3 regions of the Pseudomonas sp. m6p genome follow, and region 3 is predicted to be linked to each of the others. Evidence: predicted binding sites of a transcription regulator. Region 3 holds the regulator's gene; each other region holds the start of a gene.

Region 1 (3,276 bases), 290 kb from region 3:
AGATCGGTTTTCTGTTGTTTCCGCAGGTGCAGCAACTCGACCTGACCGGTCCCTATGACGTACTGGCCTCACTGCCGGACGTGCAGGTGCATCTGATCTGGAAAGATCTGGTGCCGATCACTGCGAGCACCGGCCTGCTGTTGAAACCGACCACCACCTTCGAGGACTGCCCGGATCTGGATGTGATCTGCATTCCCGGCGGCGCCGGGGTCGGGCCGTTGATGGAAGATGAGCAGACGCTGGGGTTCATCAAGCGTCAGGCGGCGCAGGCCAGGTATGTAACGTCGGTGTGCACCGGTTCGCTGGTGCTGGGCGCGGCGGGTCTGCTGCAAGGCAAACGCGCAACCACCCACTGGGCCTATCACGAACTGCTGCCGAAACTCGGCGCGATTGCGGTGCAGGACCGGGTGGTGCGCGACGGCAATCTGTTTACCGGTGGCGGGATTACCGCAGGCATCGACTTTGCGTTGGTGCTGGCGGCTGAACTGGTGGGGGCCGAGGCGGCGCAGTTGATTCAGTTGCAACTGGAATATGCGCCGGCGCCGCCGTTCAATTCGGGCAGTCCGGATAGCGCGCCGAGCGCGATTGTCGACGAGGCCCGCCTGCGTGCTGCGCCGTCGCTGAAATTGCGCTCGGAGATCACCGAACGCGCCGCCGCGAAACTCAACCTGCGCTGATCCTCAGCCACACACAAAACCCTGTAGGAGCTGCCGCAGGCTGCGATCTTTTGACTTTGGCTTTTCAAGATCAAAAGATCGCAGCCTGCGGCAGCTCCTACAGGGAGGATTGCGGCGTGTCATAGTTTCCCGCCACAGCTTTACTTGTCCCCACGCCCTCACCCGTGTAGAAAGCCCTTCCACAAAATTCTGCACAAGGACTTTCGATGAAGGCGTTGCCATGGCCCTATCTGGCACTTCTCAGCCTCGGTTACGGATTGGCGTTGAGTTTCGGCCAACTCGGCTGGCTGGCGCTGATCTCCTTCGGACTGTTGCTGGTGGCCGGTTTCGCCGTGCGCCAACAGCTGGTGCCGGTGGCGCGGTTGCTCGGCCACGCTGTGTTTGTTTTCCTCGCCCTGTCGCTGGCGCTGCACTGGTTGCCGGGGTTCGATAATGGCCGGGCCATCGCGAAGATGCGTTTCACCGATGACGCCGTGCCGTTCGCGATGTACCTGAATCTGGACAAACCGCTGATCGGCTTCTGGCTGCTTTTGGCCTGTCCGTGGATCGTCGCCGCCCGCTCGCTGCGTCTGACGGTATACGCCAGCGTCCTCGGCCTGATGTTGAGCGCAACCCTGGCCCTGGGTGGCGCACTGTTATTCGGGATGATTGCCTGGGCGCCGAAGTGGCCTGATCAGGCGTGGGTGTGGCTGCTGAACAATCTGCTGTTGGTGACGCTGGTCGAGGAAGCACTGTTTCGTGGCTATATACAGGGCGGTTTGAGTCGACTGTTCAAGCACCTGCCCCATGGCGACAACCTCGCTCTGCTGCTGGCGTCGCTGTTCTTTGCCCTGGCGCATGTGGGTGCCGGCTGGCACTGGGTGCTGCTGGCGGGTCTGGCGGGTGTCGGCTATGGTCTGGCCTACCGCTTTGGTGGGCTTGCGGCGGCGATCGCCACGCACTTCGGGCTGAACCTGCTGCATTTTTCGCTGTTCACCTATCCGATGCTCGCCGGTTGAAGCAAGCGCGGTTTTGCGACGCCGTGCTGATATCTGAAAAAAAACTTCAATAATTTCCTGACAGCGCCGACAACCTTTCAAAGCCTTGCGGATTGAAAAACCATGCGTAACAACCAGCCCATTACACAACGCGAACGGACTTTCCCGGCTCAGCAGCGGTTGATTTCCACAACCGACGCCAAGGGCGTGATCACCTACTGCAACGACGCTTTCGTCGAAATCAGCGGGTTTTCGCGTGAAGAACTGATCCGTGCGCCGCACAACCTGGTCCGTCATCCTGACGTGCCGGCGGCGGTGTTTTCGCACATGTGGGGCACACTGAAACAAGGCTTGCCATGGATGGGCATTGTCAAGAACCGCTGCAAATCCGGTGACCACTACTGGGTGAACGCCTACGTGACACCGGTGTTCGACGGCAATCAGGTGGTCGGTTACGAGTCGGTGCGGATCAAACCCACCGCCGAACAGATCCGCCGTGCTGAAGCGCTCTACCAACGCATCAACCAGGGCAAGTCGGCGATCCCTTCCAGCGACAAATGGCTGCCGGTGCTGCAGGACTGGTTGCCGTTCATTCTGGTCAGCCAGCTGAGCTTCGTGATCGGTGCGACGCTGAACTCGCACTGGGGCTTTGCCCTCGCGGCCGGTTTGTCGGTACCACTGGGCCTGATGGGCCTGCAATGGCAGCAACGCGGACTCAAGCGCCTGCTGCGCCTGGCCGAACAGACCACCTCCGACCCGCTGATCGCGCAGATGTACACCGACAGCCGTGGCGCCCAGGCGCGTCTGGAAATGTCGATCCTCAGCCAGGAAGCGCGCCTGAAAACCTGCCTGACCCGTCTGCAGGACACCGCCGAGCACCTGACCGATCAGGCCAAACAGTCCGACGCCTTGGCGCACAACAGCTCCAGCGGTCTGGAACGTCAGCGCGTGGAAACCGAACAGGTCGCCACCGCCGTCAACCAGATGGCCGCCACCACCCAGGAAGTGGCCAGCCACGTACAGCGCACTGCTGACGCGACACAAGAAGCCAACCGCCTGACCGGTCGCGGTCGCGACATCGCCGGGGAAACCCGCGAAGCCATCCAGCGCTTGTCCGTTGTGGTCGGCGAAACCGGCCTGACCGTCACCCAGCTGGCTAAAGACAGCGACGAAATCGGCGGCGTGGTCGACGTGATCAAAGGCATCGCCGACCAGACCAACCTGCTCGCGCTCAACGCTGCGATTGAAGCCGCACGTGCCGGCGAGATGGGCCGTGGTTTTGCCGTGGTCGCCGACGAAGTCCGCCAACTGGCACAACGCACCAGCGAATCCACCGGCCAGATCCACGCCCTGATCGCCAAGCTGCAACAAACTGCATCCAGCGCCGTACAAACCATGGAGGCCGGGCATCGCCAGGCGGAAGAAGGTGTGGCGCGGGTACTGGAAGCGGATCAGGCCCTGGTCGGCATCAGCGAAGCAGTGGCCAACATCACCGACATGACCACCCAGATCGCCGCCGCGACCGAAGAGCAAAGTGCCGTGGCCGAAGAAATCAGCCGCAACATCAGTAACATTTCGGAACTGGCGGACCAGACCTCGGAACAGGCGCATAACTCGGCGTT
Region 2 (3,276 bases), 3.2 Mb from region 3:
CTCTTCGGCGGCGGTGGCGATCTGGCGGTTCATGTCGCGGATCGCTTCCACCGCATGGGTGATGCGCTCCAGCATCGCACCGGCCTGAGTCACTTGTTCGACGCTTTCGTCGCTGCGCGCCTGACCGCTTTCGATCGCTTGCGCGGCATCCACGGCACCGGTCTGCACGTTCTGAATGATCTGGTTGATCTCGATGATCGACTCGGCGGTACGCTGCGCAAGGTTGCGCACCTCATCGGCGACCACCGCGAAACCACGCCCGGCTTCACCGGCCCGTGCCGCTTCAATCGCTGCGTTGAGCGCCAGCAGGTTGGTCTGTTCGGCGATGCCGCGAATCACTTCCAGCACCTTGCCGATGCGCCCGCTGTCGCTTTCCAGGCGACGAATCACTTCAGCGGTGTTGGCGATTTCGCCACGCATCCGGGTGATGGTGTGGATGGTGCCCTGCATGACCTTTTCACCCTGCTGGGCGGATTGATCGGCATCGTCCGCAGCGCGCGCCGCATCCGCCGCATGCCGAGCGACTTCCTGGGCGGTGGCAGACATTTCGTTCATCGCCGTGGCCACCTGATCAGTGCGGTTGAACTGCTCGTTGGTACCGCCGGCCATGGTCGTGGCGATCGCATTCAACTCGCCGCTGGCGCTGTCCAGATCACTGGCACTGCGTTGCAGGTGAGTGAAGGTTTCAGCGAGGAAATCGCGCAGGGTATTGGCGGCGGCCGCAAGGTTGCCCAACTCGTCCTGGCGGGCGTTGGCAACGCGTTCGGCGAGGCGCCCACGGCTCAACTGGGTGACGTAATCGATCAGTTTGCGGATCGGTTCGATCAGGTTGCGGTTGACCAGCCACAGGCTGAGCATGCCGATCAGCAGGCCAGAACCGAGCATCACCACAATCCCCAGCAGCACGGTGCTGTCGGCACTGGCGCTGATTTGCGCCGACTGTTCGGTGCCCTGCTTGCGCAGCTCGGCGACCAGTTCGCTCATCTGATCGCTGGTGGCGCGGTCCACGCCTTTGACCGCACTGTCGCCAGCCGTTGGATCGGCACCGGCCGCGACGTAGGCATCGCGACCTTTCTGGTAGGCGCTGCCGAGTTGGCGGTGCTCTTCACGCAGGCGTTCGATGCGGGTTATCAGCGCCGGCTCAAGGCCTTTCTGGCCGGCCAGTTCACCGAGAATGTTCTGCACATCGCGCTGACGATCTTCGAACTGGCTCCAGTATTTGGCCAGGTCCGCCGGTTGCTTGCCGCGCAGCAAGACGTTTTTCCACTCCTGCACCTGCACCTTGAATTGAAGGTTGGCCTCGTCGATCAATTGTGAGGTGTGCAAGGGGCCGGCGATCAACTGGCTGTAGTTCTGCACGCCATTGGACAGGAAATGAAAGCAGGCCAGTGCGATCAACAGCATCGCCAGCAGGCTGCCGCTCAGCAGGGCGAGAATTTGTGCTCTCAGGGATTTTTGCAGCATCGCGAGATACTCAGGACAGGGATGAGGCACGCCCGATAAGGCGTGGAATTTTGCCGGACATCCGTGTCGGCGAGCCTTGGCTCATGGCCAAGCGCGCGCAACGTAACCCAAGCGTGATCGGCGCACCAGAGCGCTTCTTGAAGAGAATCCGACCGCCGGTAAGACATTGATCTGGCGTCATTTTTTCGTCACACAAGTGTCATATCCGGTTGCGATGATGCGGCTCAGGTGAATCTGAAAATTCCACGCCAGACGCCCTCCTCGCAGCGAGCCTCCATGAACCACAGCCTCGACCTCAGTCATCGCGATCCTGATTTGTTCGGTCTGCTTTACGGCTTCCGTTTTCGTCCCGGTGAGCGTGGCCGCGAAGTCGATTCGGCGACCGCCCTGCGTTGCTTGCAAGACGACAGCGACCGTGATGAATTCCTCTGGCTGCACCTGAACCTGGCGCACGCCGCGTGTGAGCGCTGGATGAAAAGCCATCTGCAATTGCCCGAAGAGTTTTTCGAGGCGCTGCACGAAGGTTCGCGCTCGACGCGCATCGAACACGTGGACTCGGCCTTGCTGGCGGTAGTCAACGACGTGGTGTTCAACCTCAGCAGCATGGTGTCCTCGGACGTGTCGACGCTGTGGGTCTGTGTGCGCAGCAAACTGATCGTCAGCGCACGCCTGCAACCGCTGCACTCGGTGGACAAACTGCGTTCGTCGGTGAAGGCCGGCGAATGCTTTCGCTCACCGTCGGAACTGCTGGTGCACCTGCTGCGCGATCAGGGCGAAGTGCTGACGCAGATCGTGCGCAAGACCAGCATGAGCGTCGATCTGGTCGAGGACGAATTGCTCTCCTCACGGCTGTCGACCAACCGCGCCGAACTCGGTGCCAACCGTCGGGTGCTGGTGCGCCTGCAACGCCTGTTGGCGCTGGAGCCGGGCTCCTTGCTGCGCCTGCTCAACCGGCCGCCGCCGTGGCTGCAGAAGGAGGACGTCAAGGAGCTGCGCAAGTCCACCGAGGAATTTGCGCTGATCATCAACGACCTCACCGCCCTCGGCGAGCGGATCAAACTGCTCCAGGAAGAAATCGCCGCCAACCTCAACGAACAGAGCAACCGCACGCTGTTCACCCTGACCGTGGTCACGGTGCTGGCGCTGCCGATCAACATCATCGCCGGCTTCTTCGGCATGAATGTCGGCGGCGTGCCGCTGGCGACGGATCCCGAGGGGTTCTGGATTCTGGTGGCGCTGGTCGCGACGTTTACCGTGATTGCCGGGCGCTGGGCGTTTCGCAAGCGTGGGGATTACTGACCACCGCACCTGATGTTCAGCACAGATCCCCTGTGGGAGCGAGCCTGCTCGCGAAAGCGATCTGTCATTCAACAATGATGGTGACTGACACGCCGTCTTCGCGAGCAGGCTCGCTCCCACAGGGGACCTCATTGAACTTCAGATCGGTGATCTGGTTATTCAGCCAAACACTGATCTATCGCAGTCTCTCTGTAATATTTAGCAACGATCATGACGAACAAACCTTCCCTCGCTCAGGATTGTCCGCTCATGGCTACTCCCTCCCTGACCGCCGCCCGCCCCACGTCCGCCCACGGCGGCCGGCCGGCACTTGATAAGAAACCCGGTCCGTTCACTTACGTGGTGTTCTTCGCGGTTCTGGCCATGGGCATGTTGTTCACCGCTTACAGCCTGATGCACGACATGCATGAGCTGGGCACCACCGTCACCACCTGGACCCCGTTCCTGCTGCTCGGCGTGGCGTTGCTGATTGCGCTGGGCTTCGAGTTCGTCAACGGCTTCCACGACACCGCC
Region 3 (3,276 bases):
GCATCCTGACTAAACTGGATGAGACGGCCAGCCTTGGCGAAGTGTTGAGCCTGGCGATCAGTCATGAACTGCCGGTCGCGTACCTGACCGATGGCCCACGGATTCCGGATGATCTGCATCTGCCGCGCCGTCATCAGTTGGTCAGCCGCGCCGTCAGCGTGCAAATGCAGGAAGAACCCAGCGAAGAAGCCATGGCTGACATGTTCGCTGATATCTACCACAGCCCGACCAAGCAGGTTGGCTGAGGTAATGAACAGTTTTTGTACCTACATCGATGGTCTGCCATGCATTGTTCCGGTTGTGAACGCGCAGCCAGTAATGTGGCCTCCGTCTATGCAAGACAAGGTAAAGAAATAACATGGGCAGCATGCATCCCGTACAGGTGATCGCGGTGACCGGCGGCAAAGGTGGCGTCGGCAAGACTAACGTGTCAGTGAACTTGTCTCTGGCGCTGGCAGAGCTTGGCCGTCGGGTCATGCTGCTGGACGCTGACCTGGGGCTGGCGAACGTCGACGTTCTGCTGGGACTGACCCCCAAACGCACGCTGGCCGATGTAATCGAAGGCCGCTGCGAGCTGCGCGACGTGCTGTTGCAGGGCCCCGGCGGGATCCGCATCGTGCCGGCCGCTTCCGGCACCCAGAGCATGGTGCACCTGAGCCCGGCGCAACATGCCGGTCTGATTCAGGCCTTCAGCGACATCGGCGACAATCTCGATGTACTGGTGATCGACACCGCTGCGGGCATTGGTGACTCGGTAGTCAGTTTCGTGCGCGCCGCGCAGGAAGTGTTGCTGGTGGTCTGCGACGAGCCGACCTCGATCACCGACGCCTACGCGCTGATCAAACTGCTCAACCGCGACTACGGCATGAACCGCTTCCGCGTCCTCGCCAACATGGCGCAGAGTCCGCAGGAAGGGCGCAATCTGTTCGCCAAGTTGACCAAGGTCACGGATCGCTTTCTCGACGTCGCCTTACAATACGTCGGCGCGGTGCCGTACGACGAAAGCGTGCGCAAGGCAGTGCAGAAGCAGCGAGCGGTCTATGAAGCCTTTCCGCGTTCCAAGTGCGCGCTGGCGTTCAAGGCGATCGCACAGAAGGTCGATACCTGGCCGCTGCCTGCCAACCCGCGTGGGCACCTTGAGTTTTTCGTCGAGCGCCTCGTGCAGCAAACGGCAGGGCCTGTGTTATGACCGCCAGCGGTATGAACTACTACAAGAAATCGGCACGTGACGCGCAGTACGAGTTGATCGAGCGTTACGCGCCACTGGTCAAGCGCATTGCCTATCACTTGCTGGCGCGCTTGCCGGCGAGTGTGCAGGTTGAAGACCTGATTCAGGCCGGGATGATCGGCCTGCTCGAAGTCTCGACCAAATATGACGCCAGCAAAGGCGCCAGTTTCGAAACGTACGCGGGCATTCGGATCCGCGGCGCGATGCTCGATGAAGTGCGCAAAGGGGATTGGGCACCACGCTCGGTTCACCGCAACACCCGTATGGTCAGCGACGCAATTCGCTCAATTGAAGCTAAAACCGGCCGTGATGCTAAAGATCACGAGGTTGCGGCCGAACTCCAATTGAGTCTCGATGATTACTACGGGATTTTGAATGACACGCTGGGCAGCCGGCTGTTCAGTTTCGACGATCTGCTGCAGGACGGCGAACACGAAGGGCTGCACGAGGATGGCGCCAGTGCTCATCTTGAGCCGTCACGCGATCTGGAAGATGAACGCTTCCAGGCTGCGCTGGCGGACGCGATTGCCAATTTGCCGGAGCGTGAGCGACTGGTGTTGGCGCTGTACTACGACGAAGAACTGAACCTCAAGGAAATCGGTGAAGTCCTTGGCGTCAGTGAATCGCGGGTCAGCCAGTTACACAGCCAGTGCGCGGCCCGTTTGCGGGGGCGTTTGGGGGAGTGGCGAGCGCGCTGAAGGCAGTGTGGGGACACTGCGAACGAGGCTGGTGCGGTGATGAACGGCACCGGTCTTGCTCTGTTGTGCTCCAGACAGTCATCGAGTGCTTTGCCGGATTGATTGAAATGGCGCGTCCAGGTGCTGGGCGCGTTTAAGACTGCTTGGAGGTCGAATTGGACAAGAACATGAAAATCCTCATCGTTGATGACTTCTCAACGATGCGGCGGATCATCAAGAACCTGCTGCGTGATCTGGGGTTCACCAACACCGTCGAGGCCGACGATGGCACCACTGCCATTCCGGTGCTCAACAGCGGAAGCATCGACTTTCTGGTAACGGACTGGAACATGCCGGGCATGACCGGTATCGACCTGCTGCGCCACGTGCGTGCCGATGAAAAACTCAAGCACCTGCCCGTGCTGATGGTGACTGCCGAAGCCAAGCGCGAGCAGATCATCGAAGCGGCCCAGGCCGGCGTGAACGGCTACGTGGTCAAACCTTTCACGGCTCAGGCGCTGAAAGAAAAAATCGAGAAGATTTTCGAACGCATCGGCTGATGAACGCGCGGGGGAGCTATGGAGCATAACGAATCTTCACAGGGCGATTTCGAATCGACCCTGAAAAAACACGCGGTCGAACTGGTCGAGAGCCTTGAAAAAGGCAGGTTCGGCGACGCTGTGCAACTGATCCATGAGCTCAATCAGACCCGTGACCGTGGCCTGTATCAGGAAGTGGGCAAGCTCACACGCGAACTGCACAGTGCGATCGTCAACTTCCAGATCGATCCGCACATGCCACAGGCCGAGGAAGTGTCGCAAATCACCGACGCCACCGAACGCCTGGGCTATGTGGTCAAGCTGACCGAAGCCGCGGCCAACCGCACCATGGATCTGGTGGAAAGCGCCACCCCGGTGGTCAATGGCCTGGCTGAAGAAGCCCAGGCGCTGAGCACCGATTGGGGCCGCTTCATGCGTCGTGAAGTCGGGGCTGAAGAGTTCCGCGAACTGGCGCGCCGGGTCGACGGTTTTCTGTCACGCAGCAGCACGGACAACCGTGCGGTGTCGAGCAACCTGAACGACATCCTGCTGGCTCAGGATTACCAGGACCTCACCGGTCAGGTGATCAAGCGTGTGACCCAACTGGTCACCGAAGTCGAAAGCAATTTGCTCAAACTCGTCCTCATGGCCAGTCAGGTTGACCGCTTTGCGGGCATCGAACACGACCGTGCCGCGATGCTTGCAGAAAAAGATCCACAAAAACATCTCTCGCAGGGTGAAGGTCCGCAGATTCATGCCGATAAACGAGAAGACGTTGTGTCCGGTCAGGACGATGTGGACGATTTGTTATCCAGCCTCGGATTCTAGAGTT

Evidence for each region. Region 3 encodes FliA, which starts transcription of late flagellar genes. Its sites were predicted from a motif close to CTAAAGTTTNNNNNNNNNNNGCCGNTAA; they were not measured.
Region 1: ACYZUM_RS05965 (methyl-accepting chemotaxis protein) is a predicted target of FliA. The motif match lies at 1,721-1,748, and genes of this name have one in related genera.
Region 2: ACYZUM_RS18825 (methyl-accepting chemotaxis protein) is a predicted target of FliA. The motif match lies at 1,579-1,606, and genes of this name have one in related genera.

Annotation. Positions count from the first base shown of each region.
Region 1 is NZ_CM147084.1:1,271,794-1,275,069, reverse strand. Features, by position in the region: gene inhA (isonitrile hydratase) at 1-677, shown strand, start outside; gene ACYZUM_RS05970 (CPBP family glutamic-type intramembrane protease) at 884-1,675, shown strand; gene ACYZUM_RS05965 (methyl-accepting chemotaxis protein) at 1,778-3,276, shown strand, end outside.
Region 2 is NZ_CM147084.1:4,132,182-4,135,457, forward strand. Features, by position in the region: gene ACYZUM_RS18825 (methyl-accepting chemotaxis protein) at 1-1,464, opposite strand, end outside; gene ACYZUM_RS18830 (transporter) at 1,741-2,763, shown strand; gene ACYZUM_RS18835 (inorganic phosphate transporter) at 3,013-3,276, shown strand, end outside.
Region 3 is NZ_CM147084.1:977,276-980,551, forward strand. Features, by position in the region: gene flhF (flagellar biosynthesis protein FlhF) at 1-245, shown strand, start outside; gene fleN (flagellar synthesis regulator FleN) at 359-1,189, shown strand; gene fliA (RNA polymerase sigma factor FliA) at 1,186-1,926, shown strand; gene ACYZUM_RS04605 (chemotaxis response regulator CheY) at 2,094-2,465, shown strand; gene ACYZUM_RS04610 (protein phosphatase CheZ) at 2,484-3,272, shown strand.